3 regions of the Sphingobium sp. S6 genome follow, and region 1 is predicted to be linked to each of the others. Evidence: riboswitches for the same ligand, from Rfam matches in the RefSeq annotation. Region 1 holds a riboswitch; each other region holds the start of a gene.
The links. A riboswitch is a leader RNA that binds a small molecule or an ion and turns the genes downstream of it on or off. The one in region 1 is predicted to bind cobalamin.
Positions count from the first base shown of each region.

Region 2: another riboswitch for cobalamin. It lies ahead of SPHS8_RS08185 (TonB-dependent receptor plug domain-containing protein); the one in region 1 lies ahead of SPHS8_RS18210 (DUF1636 domain-containing protein).
Region 3: another riboswitch for cobalamin. It lies ahead of SPHS8_RS15920 (TonB-dependent receptor); the one in region 1 lies ahead of SPHS8_RS18210 (DUF1636 domain-containing protein).

Region 1 is NZ_CAJHOG010000012.1:52,789-58,573, reverse strand. Features, by position in the region: gene cbiB (adenosylcobinamide-phosphate synthase CbiB) at 1-926, opposite strand, end outside; gene SPHS8_RS18230 (threonine-phosphate decarboxylase) at 889-1,866, opposite strand; gene SPHS8_RS18225 (adenosylcobinamide-GDP ribazoletransferase) at 1,863-2,573, opposite strand; gene SPHS8_RS18220 (histidine phosphatase family protein) at 2,570-3,136, opposite strand; gene cobT (nicotinate-nucleotide--dimethylbenzimidazole phosphoribosyltransferase) at 3,133-4,149, opposite strand; gene SPHS8_RS18210 (DUF1636 domain-containing protein) at 4,146-4,553, opposite strand; cobalamin riboswitch at 4,710-4,899, opposite strand; gene SPHS8_RS18205 (formate dehydrogenase accessory sulfurtransferase FdhD) at 4,947-5,729, opposite strand.
Region 2 is NZ_CAJHOG010000002.1:213,289-219,073, forward strand. Features, by position in the region: gene SPHS8_RS08175 (FecCD family ABC transporter permease) at 1-397, opposite strand, end outside; gene SPHS8_RS08180 (ABC transporter substrate-binding protein) at 523-1,362, shown strand; gene SPHS8_RS08185 (TonB-dependent receptor plug domain-containing protein) at 1,399-3,255, opposite strand; cobalamin riboswitch at 3,423-3,684, opposite strand; gene mobA (molybdenum cofactor guanylyltransferase) at 3,712-4,245, shown strand; gene cobA (uroporphyrinogen-III C-methyltransferase) at 4,447-5,229, opposite strand; gene SPHS8_RS08200 (nitrate reductase) at 5,216-5,785, opposite strand, start outside.
Region 3 is NZ_CAJHOG010000007.1:20,825-26,609, forward strand. Features, by position in the region: gene SPHS8_RS15905 (malate synthase G) at 1-1,845, opposite strand, end outside; gene SPHS8_RS15910 (LysR family transcriptional regulator) at 1,957-2,850, shown strand; gene SPHS8_RS15915 (hypothetical protein) at 3,031-3,210, shown strand; cobalamin riboswitch at 3,419-3,665, shown strand; gene SPHS8_RS15920 (TonB-dependent receptor) at 3,906-5,785, shown strand, end outside.

The sequences.
Region 1 (5,785 bases):
CAGAGCAAGGCGCAAGCCCGGATATAAAGCGAAAGCGCCGCGCGCGCGGCGGCGGGGGTGGCTTCCGCACCCTCCCCGCCAATCCAGGGTTTGGCATGAAACTCCCCCTCATAGGCGATCGGCCCGGCGAGCCGGATATGGAGCGCGCCCGCCATCGCCGCCTCCGGCCAACCCGCATTGGGAGAGGCATGGCGGCTATGATCGCGCCACAAAATACGCCAGCCGCCCAAGCCGCCCAAGCAGATGAGGAAGCCCGACAAGCGCGCAGGGATGAGGTTCAAAAGGTCATCAAAGCGGGCGGCGGCCCAGCCAAATGCTGCGAACGGTTCTTCCCGGTGCCCGATCAAACTGTCGGCGGTGTTGACGGCCTTATAAGCCCATATGCCGGGAAGGCCGCCGACGAGCAGCCAGAAAAGCGGCGCAACGACGCCGTCGCAGAAGCTTTCCGCGAGGCTTTCTATAGCGGCGCGCGCAACGCCTGCTTCATCCAGCGCGGCGGTGTCGCGGCCGACGATGTGGCCGACGGCGCGGCGGGCGGCGAAGAGATTGCCAGCCTCCAGCGCCTGCACCACAGGCAAGACATGATCGAACAGGCTGCGCTGTGCGAGAGCAGGCCAGGCCGCAAGCGCAAGCCCCACCCAGGCCCAGGAGCCGAGCAGATGGCGAAGAAGGCGATCGGCACCCCAGGCGGCCGCGATGGTGATCGCCAGGAGGATCAGCAGCGTGAGGATGCCACCTGTCCGGCGGCGCGGGGTGCTGAAGCCGGGATGATTCAGGCGGCGTTCGCAGGCGGTGATGATCCGGGCGAAGGCACCGACCGGATGTCCGACGCGCGCGTGCAGCCTGGCTGGCCAGCCGAGAACTGCGTCGAGGAAGAGCGCGGCCAACTCAACCAAGGGCTTCGTCCAGCCGGGCCAGATCGACATCGCCGGCAGGAAGGCCGAAGCGTAGCCAGTGGGGATAATCTTCGAACGGACGCGTGAGAATCGCTTGCCGGGCAAGGCGATCGAACAACGAAGCAGCGTCTGGCGTATCGATCAGGCGGAATAACGGGCAATCGCCGCGCGGACTGAAGCCGTGGCGGATGAGCAGCGCGTCAAGGCGGGCCGCGCGAGTGGTCAAGCTCGCGACCGTCTCGTCGATCCAACGCCGGTCGCGATAGGCGGCCCGGCCGAAATCGATCGCCGCGGCGGATAGCGGCCAATCTCCCAGCAGGCGGCGGCAGGCAGCGACAATGGCGGATGGCCCGAGGAGGAAACCCAATCTCACCCCCGCCAAGCCGAAGAACTTGCCGAAGGATCGGAGGATGATCAGGCTTCGGTTATCGGCAACGTCGCTGGCGATGCTGACGGCAGGCATGCAGTCGGTGAAGGCTTCGTCGACGATCAGCCAACCGCCCCGCTTTTCCTGACGGCACAGAAGCTGCCGCATCTGCGCCCGCGTGTAGAGGCGGCCATCAGGATTGTTGGGATTGGCGAGGAGGAGCGCGGTGCTCGGCGGTGCGGCTTCCGGCTGCTGCAAGGCATGCATATTCGGGAAAGCCTGCGCATGGGTGCGGTAGGACGGTTGGATGTGGCAGGCGGGCGCGTCGATCAGATGGCGAAGCAGGCGCAGACCGGTCTCGCTGCCGGGTAAGGCGCAGATATGATCGGTGGTAACGCCGAAATGGGCGGCAGCGGCTTGTTCGAGATCGGCGAGTGCTGCGGGATCTGGGAGCGATCGCCAATCGGTCTTTATCGCAGCCGCGCCGGGCCAGGCGAGCGGGTTTATGCCGGTTGAGAGATCGATCCAGGGAAAGCGCGCCTCCTTATAATGCTGACGCGCAGCGGTGAGGCGCCCGCCATGCCAGTGGAAGATGCCGCTCATCGCGCCAGCACCAGCGCGAAGAGCAAGCCGCTTTCAACAAGCTCTATGCCCGCGCCATGGCCGTCTCCCGAAATGCCGCCGATGCGGCTGCGCAACCACCATGCCCAGAATGGGATGAAAAGGGCGGCGGACAAGAGTGGGGGGATTATCAGGCAGAGGGCTGCGGCAAGCATCACCCAACCCAGCAGATGCGAAGCGCCGATACCGTCGCGGAAGCGGCTGGCGAGACCCTGGTGAAGCGGCGGGAGCCAAAGGGTCCAGGCGAGCGGGCCGATCCGGGCTGCGAAGGGCACGGCGACAAGGGCTAGCGGCGGGACATGCTCCGCGCACAGGCGGAGCAGGACCAGCTTTGTGAGCAATTGCAGGGCGATCGAGACGACGCCGAAGCTGCCGATGTGCGGATCAGCGAGAACGGCGGACAGCTTTTCCCGGTCATGATGCGCTGCTCCGGCTCCGTCGGCCATGTCGCCCAGGCCATCGAGATGGAGCGCTCCCGTCATGGCCACCCAGGCAATGAGGCTGAGCAAGGCGGCGATCCAAGGATCGCTCTGCAAGCCCATTGTCATGGCGGCGGCGATCGTCAGGCCGACGATGATGCCTGTTGCGGGGAACCAGCGGATAGCGGCGGCGAAGTCGTTTTCGTCCGCGCCTACGTTCGGGAGCGGCAGGCGGGTCATGAGTTGCAGGGCAAGGATGAGGCGGGTCATGTCACGAGGCCTGTGATCTGCGCGCCGGGATTGTCTCCGGGCCAGAAGCGCAGCGTGAGCACCGCCGAATAGGGGAGATCGATCGCCCAGGCCTGTTGATAATTCAGGCCGCAAAGCGCCGTCAGCGCAGCACGGATCGGTCCTGCGTGCGTGAGGATGAGGGTGGGCTCCCCTACGTCGCCCAGTGCCGCGCTAACACGGTGGCAGAGGCCGGACCAGCTTTCGCCGCCTGGCGGAGGATAGTCGTCGGGAGACGACCAGAAGCGGGCAGTGTCGCCGGCTGGAAGCGTGGTGGGGTCCATGCCCTCCCATTCGCCAAAGTTCAGTTCGCGCCAGCGCGGGTCGATCCGGTGGGCGGCTTGACGATCGATGGCGATCAGCGTGGCGGGCGTGCTGGCGCGTGCCAGGCCGGAGCTGGTCAGACAGTCGAATGTGAGCGCGCGTGATCGATCGATGCACAGCTGCATGGCGGCTGGATCAGGCGGCATGTCCGTGTGACCGAGCAGAAGTCCGGGCGTTTGTGGTGCTCCATGCCGCATCAGGTGGAGCGTCAACGGGCTCATAGCGCGCCCGCGACGGCGGCTTGCGCGAAGGTCGCCATATGCGCATGCGCCGCGAGGGCCGAGCGGACGAGCTGTGCCGCGACGGCCGCGCCGCTTCCCTCGCCCAAGCGCATGCCGAGGTGCAGCAGCGGGTCAAGGCCCAGCTTTTCGAGCAACCGGGCATGGCCTGCTTCGGCTGAGCAGTGGGCGGCCAGGCAATGTTGAGTGATGGCGGGATTGTCGCGCGCGAGGGGAGCGATCGCGGCGCCGCAGATAAAGCCGTCGAGCAGCACCGGCACGCGCATCATCCGCGCGGCTAGGATCGCACCTGCCATGGCGGCGATCTCCCGACCGCCGAGGCGGCGAAGCGTTTCGAAGGCGTCGGTGCAATGGGATGCGTGCAGGGCGAGCGCGACGCGGACGGCTTCCGTCTTGCGGGCGAGGGCTGCTTCGTCGATGCCCGTTCCCCTCCCCGTCCAGTCCTGCGCCTCGCCGCCGAAGGCGTGAAGGCACAGCGCGGCGGCGGGGGTGGTGTTGGCGATGCCCATCTCTCCGGCGAAGAGCAGTTCGCAATCTTCAGGCACCACGGCAGCGCCTGCGTTCAGGGCTTCGAGGCACTCGGCCTCCGTCATGGCGGGGGCTTCGCATATGTCGGCGGTGGGCTGTTCAAGGGAAAGCGGGACGATCACCAGATCGGCTCCGCAAGCGCCCGCAAGCGCATTGATCGCCGCGCCGCCAGATTGGAAGTTAGCGACCATCTGCGCAGTGACGGACGCCGGAAAGGCGCTGACGCCACGCGCGGCAACGCCGTGATTGCCGGCGAAGATGGCGGCGCGGATACGGTCGGCGCGCGGACACTCGCGGCTCTGCCAGCCCGCCATGAAGAGGGCAATTTCCTCCAGGCGGCCTAGTGATCCGGCGGGCTTCGTCAAAGAAGCCTGCCGCGCCGCCGCAGCGTCGATCGCCGTCGCGTCGCTGCCAGGAAGTGTGGCGAGCGCGGCCTGAAAACCGTCGCGGTCCTCAAAACGGATCATGTGCAGACAAAGCCCTCGGGCGGCGTCCGGACGATGAAGTGCCCCTTCACCCCTTGCGGCCATTCGGCGTAGCGCACGACGCCCTCTTCGCTGGCGCCATGGCGCAGGGCATAGTCAAGGATGGCGCGCGCGGCATCCGCGTCCGGGGTGAAGTCGCCCAGCACATAGCCGACCTTGCCAGGGCCGCGCACATGGACGGTGCAATGCCGCTGGCAGGCGAAGAGGCAGGGCATTTCCTGCACGGCGATCGCTTCATAGGCAGGCTCCTGCGCCTGAAGCCCGCGCATGGCATCGACCAGCAGCGCACCGCCGCGCCGCCCTTCGCTGTCTTCCCGTTGGTCTGCGGACAGGCGGCAGGTCGAGCAGACGACCACCGACGCGCTGTTTTCGACGGCACGCAGCATCAGCGGCACGCTTTTATAATCATCTGAACATGAAAGACCGGCATCATGGCCCTCCCTGCAAAATCGAACCGCAACGGCCCTGACCGGCCAGTGGCGGGCAAGGCGATGGCTGTCGTCCGCGGGGAACCCCGTTCGTCCGGCACACCCTGTCCGGTCGAAGAACGACTGCGGCAGGCAGGTCTCCTGGCTCACGGGTCGATGCGCATCGGCCGCCTTCTCGGGAGATACTCCCCCAATGGCTGCGTGGCCGGTCCACTCACCGCTTACAGTTGCAGGGGCAGCGCGGGCATTGCACCCGACTTCCCTTTTGATCCCCAAACGGGGAACCTGTCGCGGCGCTGCTGATAATGAGGCAGGACCAAGCCCGCAAGCGGTAGATGAAGCGGCGCCTCGTCAGCCGGGCAGCCCGCCTGCCGCCAGCATGGCGTCTGCCCGGGCCAGCACGATGATCGGCAACCCGGCGCTGGCGGCGCGTTCGGCAGCGAGGCGGGTGGGGGCGGATATGGTGACAAGCAGCGGGCAATTAGCGAGCGCGGCCTTCTCCACCAGCTCATAGGAACAGCGCGAGGACAGTAGCGCAAAGCCGCCATCCCATGACAATTGCCGCCGCCGCATCGCCCCGATCAGCTTGTCGAACGCGTTGTGGCGGCCCACATCCTCATAGGCGAGGCGGATTGCGCCATCTGCCCCCGCCAGGGCAGCGGCATGGACAGCACCGGTTTGCCGATTGAGCGGTTGATGCGCGGCAAGATCGCCCAACGCCCGGAAGATAGCCGCCCGGCCTGCGGTCGAGCGGGCTGTCACGGCGGGCAGGGGCCGCAGCGCCTGCTCCAGATTTTCGACGCCGCATAAGCCGCAGGAGGAATCGGAGACGCGGTGACGGACGCGGCCGAGCAGTCCCTCCACCCGCTCCGGCGGCAGCGTGGCGCGGGCGACCAGGCCCTGCTCCGTTACATGGACGTCAACGTCGAGCGGCGCGTCCGATGGCAGGACCAGCCGCTCGGCAAGCGCGAAGCCCTGAACCAGTTCGGCCACGTCCCCTGGCGTCGCCATCAGCACCGCATAGCCGATGCCGTTGAACTCGATCGCGACGGGCATCTCCTCCGCCAGATCGCGCTCCACGAACGATGCGTCGCCCTTTGGGCTAATGCGGGTGAAGGAGAAGGGAAATGGCATAGCGCCGGTCTAGGCGGGCGGGATGCGCCCTGCAATATGACGCAACCATGCAACTG
Region 2 (5,785 bases), on a different contig from region 1:
GCGTGCCGATCGCGATCAAGCTGGTCGTGATGGCAAGGACCGGCAGGATCAAAGGATGCAGCTGCGCCAACCCGAAATAAAGCGCGCACACCGCCCCGAGCGCGGCTGCATTGGACGCGCCAAGCACCGAAGGTTCGGCAAGCGGATTGCGCAAATAGCCCTGCAACGCCGCTCCGGCGAGCCCCAGCATCGCGCCGACGATCAGCCCGAGCAGCATGCGCGGCAGGCGCAGATCGATCAGGATGGCGCGGGCGACCTCATCGCCGCCGCCGCTCAGGACGGCAAGGATGCGGACGGGAGCGAGCGGAACCGCGCCGAGCGTGAGCGAGCCCAGCGCTGCCACCAGCGTAAGCGCAATGAGGACAGGGAGCAGCAGCGGATGGCGGCGCGCGCTCATGGCTTGCGCACTCCAAGGCCGCTGATACAGGTCGTAGTGCTCCTGCGAAGGCAGGAGCCCAGTTGCTTCACTTGAGCTGGGCTCCTGCCTTCGCAGGAGCACGGCACGTTGCAGAGGCAGGATTGATGCGCGGAAAGATCATCGCGGCGCTTTGTGCGCTCAGCCTCACCGGCGCTGCGCCTGTCCCGCCACGCCGCATCGTGTCGCTCAACACTTGCGCCGACCAATATGTGCTGGCGCTCGCCGATCCGGGTCAGATCGCGGCGTTGAGCCCCTATGGCCATGATCCCGAATTGTCGGCAGCGGTGGCGAAGGCGCGGCGCTTTCCGGTGCTGAAGCGCCCGGCCGAAGAGGTGCTGGCGTTGCGGCCCGACTTGGTGATTGGCTTTCCCGATGGTGCGGGCGGTGTTGTCGGCGCACCCGATGGGCGATGGCGCAAGCTGGGCCTCGCGAGCGCAACCAGCTTCGCCGCCATCCGCGATCAGGTTCGTCAGGTCGCCGCGGCGGCCGGCCAGCGCGCGCGGGGCGAAGCGTTGATCAGGGGCATGGAGCGCGATCTTGCCGCCCTGCCCCGGCGCAAGGGCGGCGGGGTCGCGGCCTATTATCAGCGACGCGGCTATATGACGGGCACGGGCACCCTGGTCGATGAACTGATCCGGCGCGCGGGCCTCGTCAATCTGGCGGAAAAGCTGGGCAAGCCTGCACTGGCGCAAGTGCCGCTGGAACAGATGATCGCAGCCAGGCCCGACTATCTGATCGTGGAAGAAGGCAGCGAAAACATCGTCGATCAAGGCACGGAGATGCTGCACCATCCCGCGCTGCGATCCATCCCGCGTATCCGTGTGCCCCAGGCCTGGACGGTCTGCGGCGGCCCCGCCTATGTGCAGGCCGCGCGCAGCATCATTGCCCAGGCGGATGCTGCGGGCAAAGAAAGGGCGAAGCCAAAGGCCGCGCCCCGGCGATGAAGCGGGGCGGCCGCCCACCCCCGTCACCTTTCACCGTCAGAAGCGGACACGCACGCCGCCATAGGCCGATCGGCCATAGGTGCTGTAACCATAGACGGTCGCATATTCTTCGTCCGTGACATTGTCGATGCGCCCGTAGATCTCCAGATGCTCGTTGATCGGCAGCGAGGCGCGGAGGTCCAGCCGGGCGTAGCCGTCATGCTGGATGCGAACGGCTGCGAATGTCTGTTCATCGAAGATCGAATCGTAGCTGTCGCTAACCATCGTTACGGTAGCCCCTGTCGATAACCCGAACGGCCAGACATAATCAGCCGACAGGCTGGCGACATTGGCCGGACGCCGTAGCAGGCGCAGACCTTCGTCGGGGCTTCCCGGCGAACGATCCCGTGCATCGACATAGCTGTAAGCCGCCGTAACGGTCAGCGCATCGACCGGCCGCAGCGCGATCGACCCTTCGACGCCTTTTGCCCGCGTGCAACCGACATTGCCGTATGCGGCGGCGGCAAAGGTGATCTGATCGCGCGTGTCACGCAAAAACGCCGTAACGGAAATCGTCACGCGATTATCGTCGAAGCTCTGATCGAAGCCGATATCGTAGCTTTTGGAACGCTCCGGCTCCAGCGCCGCATTGCCAAATATCGGCGCATAAAGCTGATAGAGCGAGGGTGCCTTGAAGCCCTCGCCATAGCTGAGGCGGAAGTTGGTCGCGCCCTTGTTAGGCGTGTAATTGGCATTGGCGCCGAAGGTGGTCGCGCCGCCGAACTGGCTATGATCATCATGGCGAACGCCTCCGGTGAGCGAGAGGCCGTCGACCGGCTGTACGACCGCGAGCGCATAGACGCTGTCGATATTGGCCCGCGCGCTGCCCGGCGCGAAGGGACCGAAGGAATCAAAGTCGGGCCGTTCATGTTCGTAGCCGAAGATGATGCGGGCCTGATCCACCGGCTTATAGACGCCCTCATATTCAAAGCGCAGGGTCGTACCGCTATACCCCTCCCTCGCGTCATCGCCCCGGAACGAGAAGTAATCGCGGTCCGTGCGCGACCATGTGACTGCTGCCCGGTTCTGAAGCTTTCCATCGAACAGAGCGGCGTTCAGACCTGCATAACCGATATATTGATCGACCTTGCTGGTGTCGGGCGTGTCGATCGGCGCGCCGAAGAACATGTCCGTGTCGAGATCGGAATGGATATAGTAGCCGCGCAGATCAAGGCTCAGGGCATCGGTGAAGCTTAGCTTGAGCTTCGCGTTAGCGGCGACATTTTCATAGCCGTCTCGCTCGGTGCCCCCCGCAGCGGACGAAATGCCATCCGTGCGGAAATAAGCGACGCCAAGCCCGCCTGACGCGATGCCGCTTGTGCCGGAAACGTCCGCCTTGGCGTTCAGCGTGTCGGCATAGCCATAGTCGACCGAAACCGTCCCTCCGAAATCTTCACTGGGGGCGCCGGTCATGATGTTGACGACGCCGCCGATCGCCTGGCTGCCGTAGACCACCGAATTGGAGCCGCGCAGCACTTCGATGCGGCGGATGTTGCCGGTCAGCAAATTGCCGAAATCATAGGCGTCGCCGATGCTGCTCGGATCATTGATCTTCACGCCATCGAGCAGCACCAGCGTTTGCGTCGTTTCCGCGCCACGGATCGAAATGCCGGTGACGCCGCCCACGGCATCGGCGCGGTTGAAACGGACGCCGGGCGTGGTGATCAGCAGGTCCGCGATGCTGACATTCTGGCGCGTCTCGATGGTCTTTTCATCGATCACCGTCACGGCCTGCCCGACTTCATCGGTCGGCTGCTCGATGCCGAGCGCGGTGACAACGATTTCGTCTGCATCTTCGGCAAGCGCGGGGGTGGCCGCAAGCAGCGCCAGCAGTGAAATTCCGGTCTTGAACATTTTCTGTCTTCCCTGAGCGCCATGCGACATGAGGCCAGGGCTTCCGCGCGAGCGGCCGGTGCACGAGGGAGGGAGACGCCAATCCCGTCACGCGCACCGATGCGGCCCTGCGCCGCTTCGTCGCTCAGACGGAAAACCGTGCCCGGGCCGATCCCTGGACCCAAGGCAAGAGCGACCATGCGCCGGCAGGTCTCCTGGCTCGCGGGTCGTCGCGGCGATGCACGGGCCTTCCCGGACGCGTGTCCAGTGGCTGGTCCCCCTCGCCTTCCCCTTTTGAAGGCATGCGGGTTTCCGGGTGCATCGCGCTCACCGCTTACAGTTGCAGGGGCAGCTGCGGACTTGGACGGATGAACCGTCCCCACCGCATTCCCTTTCCGGCGCGATCTTTCGTGAACGGTTGCCCGCTCACGCCGCGCGCCATAGGGGAAAGCGAGGGTTCTGCCAAGGAGTGGATCGATGCGATTACTGGGCGCTGTGCTTGCCGGGGGACGATCCCGTCGGTTCGGGAGCGACAAGGCGCTGGCGCTGATGTCGGATGGGCGCATGCTGATCGACCATGCGGTGGCGGCGATCGCGCCCCATGTGGAGGCGGTGGTGGTCTGCGGGCGGACGGTCGAGGGGATGACCAGCCTCTCCGACCGGCCCGCGCCTGATATGGGACCGCTGGGCGGGCTGAACGCGGCACTGCATCATGCGCGGGACGAAGGCTATGACGCGGTGCTGACGACCGGGTGCGACATGCCGGTCTATCCGGCGGCGTTGGTGGAGGCGCTGGCGGGAGAAGGCGCTGCGGTGTTGAAGGGGCAGCAACTTGCCGGTTTCTGGCCTGCCGGGCTTGCGGATGATCTGGACGCGCATCTGGCTGAGGAGAATAGCCGGTCGATATATGGCTGGCTGGAGCGGATCGGCGCGCGGATCGTGGAGCGGGCCGATATCGTCCTGCCGAATATCAATCGACCGCAGGATCTTGCCGGGTTGCCAAAAAACTAGCTGCGCCGTGCTCCTGCGAAGGCAGGAGCCCAATTCAGAGGACGGGACTGGGCTCCTGCCTTTGCAGGAGCACGTTGCTTATCGTGCTGAGCGGGTTGCACCCTATCGCCGAGCTGAACTTGCCGAAGCCCCCTCCCTTCCTTCCAACTAAGTTCGGGGGCGTTCGGCAAGCTCAGGGCAAAGGTCGCGGAGAGCCGGTCTTCAAAGCTGAAGAGCGACGCTGGCTGCGGCCTCTACTGGCATGGACGTGCCCGCCACCGCCTCACCAATCAGAAGCAGGGTCGGATCTTCGTCGCTGATCGTCGCGACCAGGAAGGCAAGCGCCGACAGCTTGCCCCGAATCAGCCGTTCGGTGGGCAGCGATACATTGACCGCCACCATCACCGGCGTTTCGGGATCGCGCCCGGCGGCGATCAGCTGGCGGCTGATCTCGCCAGCTGCGGCGCGGCCCATATAGATGCCGAGCGTGCCGCCCGGACGGGCCAGCGTTTCCCAGTCGAGCTTGAGCGGTTCACCGGCTTTGAGATGCGCGGTCACCAGCGTCAGGCCGCGCGCCTTGCCGCGCAGGGTGAGCGAGGCGTTGCCGCTTGCCGCCGCCGCGCTGGCGGTGGTGATGCCGGGGCAGATGTGAGTGCGGATGCCGTCAGCGGCGAGATGCTCCATCTCCTCCGCCGATCGGCCGAAGACCGACGGGTCACCGCCTTTCAGGCGCACGACGCGCTTGCCTGCCTTGGCAGCGGCGAGGAGGAGGTCGTTGATGCTTTCCTGATCCTTGCTGTGACGGCCGGAACGCTTGCCGACGCTGACGCGCTGTATGCTTTGCGGGATGAGGTCAAGGACGCCGGGGCCGACCAGCGCGTCATAAAAGACGATGTCAGCCGCCGCCATCAGCTTTTCGGCCTTGCGGGTCAGCAGATCCGGATCGCCCGGCCCCGCGCCGACCAGCCAGACTTCACCGGGGGCGATAAGTTCATTCGGCTGCATGGAGCGTCTCCTGCGGAATTTGGGCAAGGATATTGGCAAGCGCGGGGCGGCAGGACCCGCAATTGGTCCCGGCGCCGATCGCCTTGCCGATGGCGGGCACGTCGACCAGGCTCTGTTCGCGGATGGCGGCCATTATCTGATTAAGACCGATGTCGAAGCAGACGCAGATGGTCGGCCCCTTGTCGGGCTGACTGCCGGGCCCGCGCGCGGCGAGGACGGACGCCCCCACGCCTTCGACTTCCAACTGGCTGATGAGCCAATCGCGCGACGGGAGCAGCCCTGTGCGCGTGACGATCAGGATACCCGCGAGCTTGCCATCCTTGATGATCGCGACGCGGCGGGTGCCGCGTGACATGTCGATGGCCTCGACCCGGTCGCCCTTGGGCAGGCAGGCTTCGAGCCGGGCGGGATCGCCATTGCCCGCGACCTCGTAAAGCGCGCCGCCCGGCACGGTGACCTTTGTCGCCCACAGACAGGGAACCCTGGCGGGCTGCTCGCCGCGCAGGATCAGGAAGCCCTTCCACTCGGTCGCGACCTTCTCGATGCTGGCGGGCGT
Region 3 (5,785 bases), on a different contig from region 1:
AGAAATCCGCAACGTCGCCCGATCCTCCATCAGTCCCACGTCATGGATATCCGGCACCTTGGAGCACCCCACGCCCTGATCCACCCAGCGCACGACATATCCCAATATCCCCTGCGCATTATTGTCCAGCTCGTCCCGAACATCCTGCGCCGACCAGTTCACCCCCGCCGCCAGCGGTATCGTCAGCAGCGCATCGAGCGAAGCCACCGCCTCCGCCTTCCGCTCCTCCTGCCGAGCAAAAACATCGACGGCATGATAATGCGTAGCGTGCAAGGTCGCGGCAGTCGGCGAAGGCACCCAGGCCGTATTCGCGCCCGTCATGGGATGCCCGATCTTCTGCTCCAGCATGTCCGCCATCCGATCCGGAGCCGCCCACATGCCCTTGCCGATCTGCGCCCGGCCGGACAGCCCGCAAGCCAGCCCGATCTGCACATTGCGATCCTCATAGGCCTTGATCCACGCCGCGCCCTTCATCTCGCCCTTGCGGATCATCGGCCCCGCCCGCATCGACGTATGGATCTCGTCCCCCGTGCGATCCAGAAAGCCGGTGTTGATGAACACGATCCGGTCCCGCACCGCATGGATGCAGGCGGCAAGGTTGGCCGAAGTCCGCCGCTCTTCATCCATCACGCCGACCTTCAGCTGATGCCGCTCCAGCCCCAGCAGATCCTCGATCGCATCGAATAGATCATTGGTGAAGGCGGCCTCCTCCGGCCCATGCATCTTGGGCTTCACGATATAGATGCTGCCCGCCCGGCTGTTGACGAAGCGCCCGCCGCGCCGAATGTCGTGCAAGGCGATCAGGCTGGTGACGATCCCGTCCAAAATCCCTTCCGGAGCCTCCGCCCCATCCGCCAAGCGCACCGCAGGCGTCGTCATCAAATGCCCGACATTGCGCACGAACAGCAATGACCGCCCCGGCAGCGTGAACCCACTCCCATCCGGCGCAACATAGGACCGGTCGCCATTCAGCCGCCGCGTCATCATCGCGCCATTCTTCTCGAAGCTGTCCTCCAGATCGCCCTTCATCAGCCCCAGCCAGTTGGCATAGGCCCCAACCTTGTCCCCCGCATCCACCGCCGCGACCGAATCCTCCAGGTCGCAGATGGTCGACAAAGCCGACTCCAGCACGACATCGGCCAAATGCGCCGGGTCATCCCGCCCGATCGGATGCCCCGCATCGATCACCAGTTCGATATGCAGCCCATGATTGCGCAGCAGGATATTATCCCCCGCCCGCCCGGCAAATTGAGCAGAATCCCGCAACACCGGCACCCCGCCAGCCCACTGCGCCCAGCTCCCCTCCGCCAGAGGCACCGCCCGGTCCAGAAACGCCTTGGCCCAGGCAATCACCTGCGCGCCCCGCGCCGGATCATAGCCCTTGCCCGCCGCCACGCCCGGGATCGCGTCCGTCCCGTACAGCGCATCATACAGGCTCCCCCAACGCGCATTGGCCGCGTTCAACAGGAAGCGCGCATTCAGGATCGGCACCACCAGCTGCGGCCCCGCCAGCGTCGCGAGCTCCGCATCCACCCGGCCCGACCCGATGGAAAAGGGCGCAGGCTCCGCCACAAGATAGCCGATCTCCGTCAGGAAAGCCCGATAGGTCTCCGCATCGAAAGGCCGTCCCGCATGCTCCCCGTGCCAGGCATCGATCTGCGCCTGAAGAGCATCGCGTTTCTCCAGCAAAGCCGCATTGCGCGGCGCGAACCGCGCGAAAATCGCAGCAGCGCCTCGCCAGAACGCATCCGCCACGATCCCCGTCCCCGGCAGCACATCCTCATCAATAAAGCGCGCCAGTTCGGCGGCCACCATCAGGCCCGATTTCTCGATCATACCGTCCATGGGCAACTCTCCATCGCGAAAAACTATGGCCAAAATCTATAGACCCGCCGCCATCCTCGCACTAGACGATAAAGGTTCAAAGCATCTGTTCCCCACAGGAAAAGATCATCGATGGACCCCGATTATCTTCTCTTCGCCCGCGCGGTGGAAGCAGGCAGCCTCTCAGCCGCTGGCCGCATGCTCAACATCTCGCCCGCGATGATGTCGAAACGTCTCTCTCGCCTCGAAGCCCGCCTCGGCGTCCGCCTGATCCACCGCACCACGCGCCGCCTCGCCCTGACGGAAGAGGGCGCCAGCCTTCACGGCGACCTCGTCGCAATCCTCGACGCCATTGCCCAGGCGGAAGAACGCGTCACCAACCGCCACCGCGCCGCATCCGGCCCGTTGCGCATCTCCGCCCCCACCTCCTTCGGCCGCCTCCATGTCGCCCCCCATGTCGGCCGCTTCCTGGAACAGCATCCGCGCGTCGACCTCCAACTCAACCTGTCCGACGCCTATGAAGACCTGCTCGCTGAACGGATCGACCTTGCGATCCGCATCACCAGCGACATTCCCGCCCATCTGGAGGGGCATCATCTCGCCGCCAACCGCCGCATCCTCTGCGCCAGCCCCGCCTATCTCGCCGCCCACGGCACGCCGGAAAGGATCGCCGACCTCTCGCGCCACCTTCTGCTCGCCGCCGAAGGACAATTGCCATGGCGATTGGTCAACGGGCGCGCGCGCAAGCTGATCGACGGCCAAAGCCATGTCCGCACCAACAGCAGCGAAATCGTGCGCGAACTCGCCCTTACCGGCGTCGGCATCGCCCTGCGCTCGCTCTGGGACGTGGGCGATCTAATCGCGGACGGACGCCTCGTCCGCGTCCTTGAACCTTGGGAAGGCCCCGCCGACCTCGCCGTCCACGCCGTCCACCCCCGCGCGGCGGGCCGCCCTGCCGCCGTGGACACCTTCATCGCATTCTTGCGCGAAAGCTTCCGCGACGCGCCGTGGAACAGGGGCGGTTGACAGAAAAAGGTAGGCGGGCTCCCGCTCAACCCGCTGAAAAGCCAAAATTCCATTATGCGAAAATTCGCCAGGCTCCTGTCAAAAAATAGAAGCTTTCCGGCGTTAACCTGCGTAATTGCAGCGGGAAACAGGCCGATGTTATCGTTCGAGCCATAAGAAACTTGAGAGAGGATATGGGCCATGCGCCCCAATGACGCGTCACATTTTTCCGCCTGCGCCGCCCAGGAAGCGCGGCAAGCCAGGGAAGCCCGCCTGCGCGGCGCCGACCAGGCAACCATCGCCCTCCACAATGAACGCGCCGTCCGCTACCAGGCCATGGCCCTCCGCCTCCAGCGAGAACGCTGCACGACCCTGAACTGATTGGCGCGAAGGCCCAGCACCCCCAATTCCCTCTCCCCTTCAGGGGAGAGGGTGCCGAGCGAAGCGAAGGCGGGAGAGGGGAACACAAAGCTCAGCCGTCGCCCCCTCTCCCCACCCCTCTCCCCTAAAGGGGAGAGGGAGCAATCCCCACCACCCCCCTTGCCCCACACCCCCACCTCCGCTATCGCCCCCTCACCCGGGGCAACCCCCCGGGCATGATCGCGCCGGTGCCTCGAAAGAGGCTTAAAAGGGAACATGGTGAAGGAGGCATCCGCCTCCCCAAGCCAGGGCTGTCCCTGCAACTGTAAGCGGCGAGCGCGATGCACATCGCCCCACCTCACAGGCAGGTTGGGGCAAGTCACTGGGCCGGACGCTAAATCCTGCGAGGCCTGGGAAGGCCGTGCATCAAGCGATGACCCGCGAGCCAGGATACCTGCCAGCGTCTGGTCGCTCTTGCCTTGGTCCAGGGGATGGCCGCGGCACGGTGAACTCCGTCTGAGCGACGAACGAGCGGCAAGAGGCCGCTTCGGTGACGCTGGCGGCCGCCTTGGGGGCGTCCGGCCGTCGGCGTGCGCCGGTCGTCGCCTGACGACAGGTCTCTTGCCGGATGTCGCCAGACGCCCGGAGTGCATGATGTGAAACTTCCCGATCATTTCCACCGCGCCGCCTGGGCGCTGACCGCCACTCTCCTCCCCCTGCCAGCCTTTGCCGCCGAAGCGGCCGATGCGGGCGAAGACGCCAGCGCCATCATCGTCTTCGGCCGGGGCGAGGACAAGATCGGCACCGCCCATGCGGCGAGCGAAGGCAGCGTCGGTGGTGCTGACCTTCTCGTCCGCCCGCTGCTGCGCGTCGCCGAACTGCTCGAAGCCGTGCCGGGCATGGTCGCGGCCCAGCATTCGGGCAGCGGCAAGGCCAATCAATATTTCCTGCGCGGCTTCAACCTCGACCATGGGTCGGACTTCACCACCTATATCGACGCGGTTCAGATGAATTTCCGCAGCCATGGCCACGGCCAGGGCTATCTCGACCTCAATGGGCTCATCCCCGAAATCATCGCGCGGGAGGATTTTCGCAAAGGTCCCTATCGCGCCGATGGCGGCGACTTCGCGCTTGCAGGCGCGGCCTATATGACCACGATCGACGGCTATGACCGGCCATGGGTCTCGGCGGAGGGCGGATCCTTCGGCTGGCGCAGGCTGGCGTCGGGCGGGACGGTAAGGGCGGGCGCGGGCGATCTCACCCTGGTCGCGCAGGCCAAGGCCTATGACGGGCCATGGCAGGAGCCTGAACATCTGCGCCATTATGCGGGCTTCGCCAAATATACGCTCCCCACAGGGGCCGGAAAGATCGACGCCACGCTCCACGCCTATCGCGCGACATGGCGCCCGACCGAGCAAATCCCTGAGCGCATCGTCGGCACGCCGCTCTGCCCCGATATCTTCTGTTCGCCCGATCCGTCCGCGCGCGGTGAAACCACCCGCATTATCGGCAATCTCGCCACCATTCAGCCGACATGGCGCGCCAATCTGTACGCCCAGTTCTACGACTGGACGATGTTCTCCAACCCCACCTACACCGACCCCGACGGCACCAGCGCGCAGATACAGCAATTCGACCGCCGCTGGGTCCTCGGTTTCACGGGCGAAAAGCGCTGGGATGCCGATCCCGCGCTGCAACTGAAGCTCGGCACGGAAAACCGTTATGACGCGATCGGCAATGTCGGCGTCAACCGAACCGCAGGGCGCGCTTTCCTCTCCTCGCTTGGCCGCTATCGCGTCAACCAAGGCTCGGCCGCGCTTTATGGCGAAGCGACCGTCACGCCCCTTCCCGGCCTGCGCATCACCGGCGGGGTGCGCGGCGACTATTATCATTATGATGTCCGCAGCCGGGACGCCGTTGCCGCCGCATTGGGTGAAGGCAGCGGTTCGGACACGCTCGTCTCGCCCAAGGCGTCGGCCGCGTGGGCGATCACGCCGCAGGTCGAACTCTATGCCAATTGGGGCCGGGGCTTCCATTCCAATGACGCGCGCGGCGCGGTCAATGTGGACACGCCTGTTCCCATGCTCGTGCGCGGCACCGGCAAGGAACTGGGCGGCCGCCTTCAGCTTCCCGGCTTCACCTTCACCGCAACCTATTGGTGGCTGAACGTCGGAAGCGAGTTGCGCTTCGTCGGCGATTCCAACGCGGTCGAACCCAGCGGAGCCAGCCGCCGCCATGGCTATGAGCTTGTCGCCTTCTGGCGGCCACTCCCCTGGCTTGCCTTCGACGGCAATTACACCGCCAGCCACAGCCGCTACACCAATGGCGATCATATCCCCAACGCCTTCAGGAATGCAGCGTCCGCCGGGGCGGCTATCGTCCTCGATCCATGGGAAGCCAGCATCCGCGTCCGCCATCTCGGGCCCTCTCCCCTGATCGAGGATAATAGCGTGCGCGATCCCGGCAGCACTGTCGTCAATGCCCGCGCCGCCTGGAAGGGGAAGCGGGTGCAGATCTATGCCGAACTGCTCAATATCCTGGGCAGCCGGGACAAGGACATCGCCTATTATTACGAATCCTACATCCCCGCCGCCGA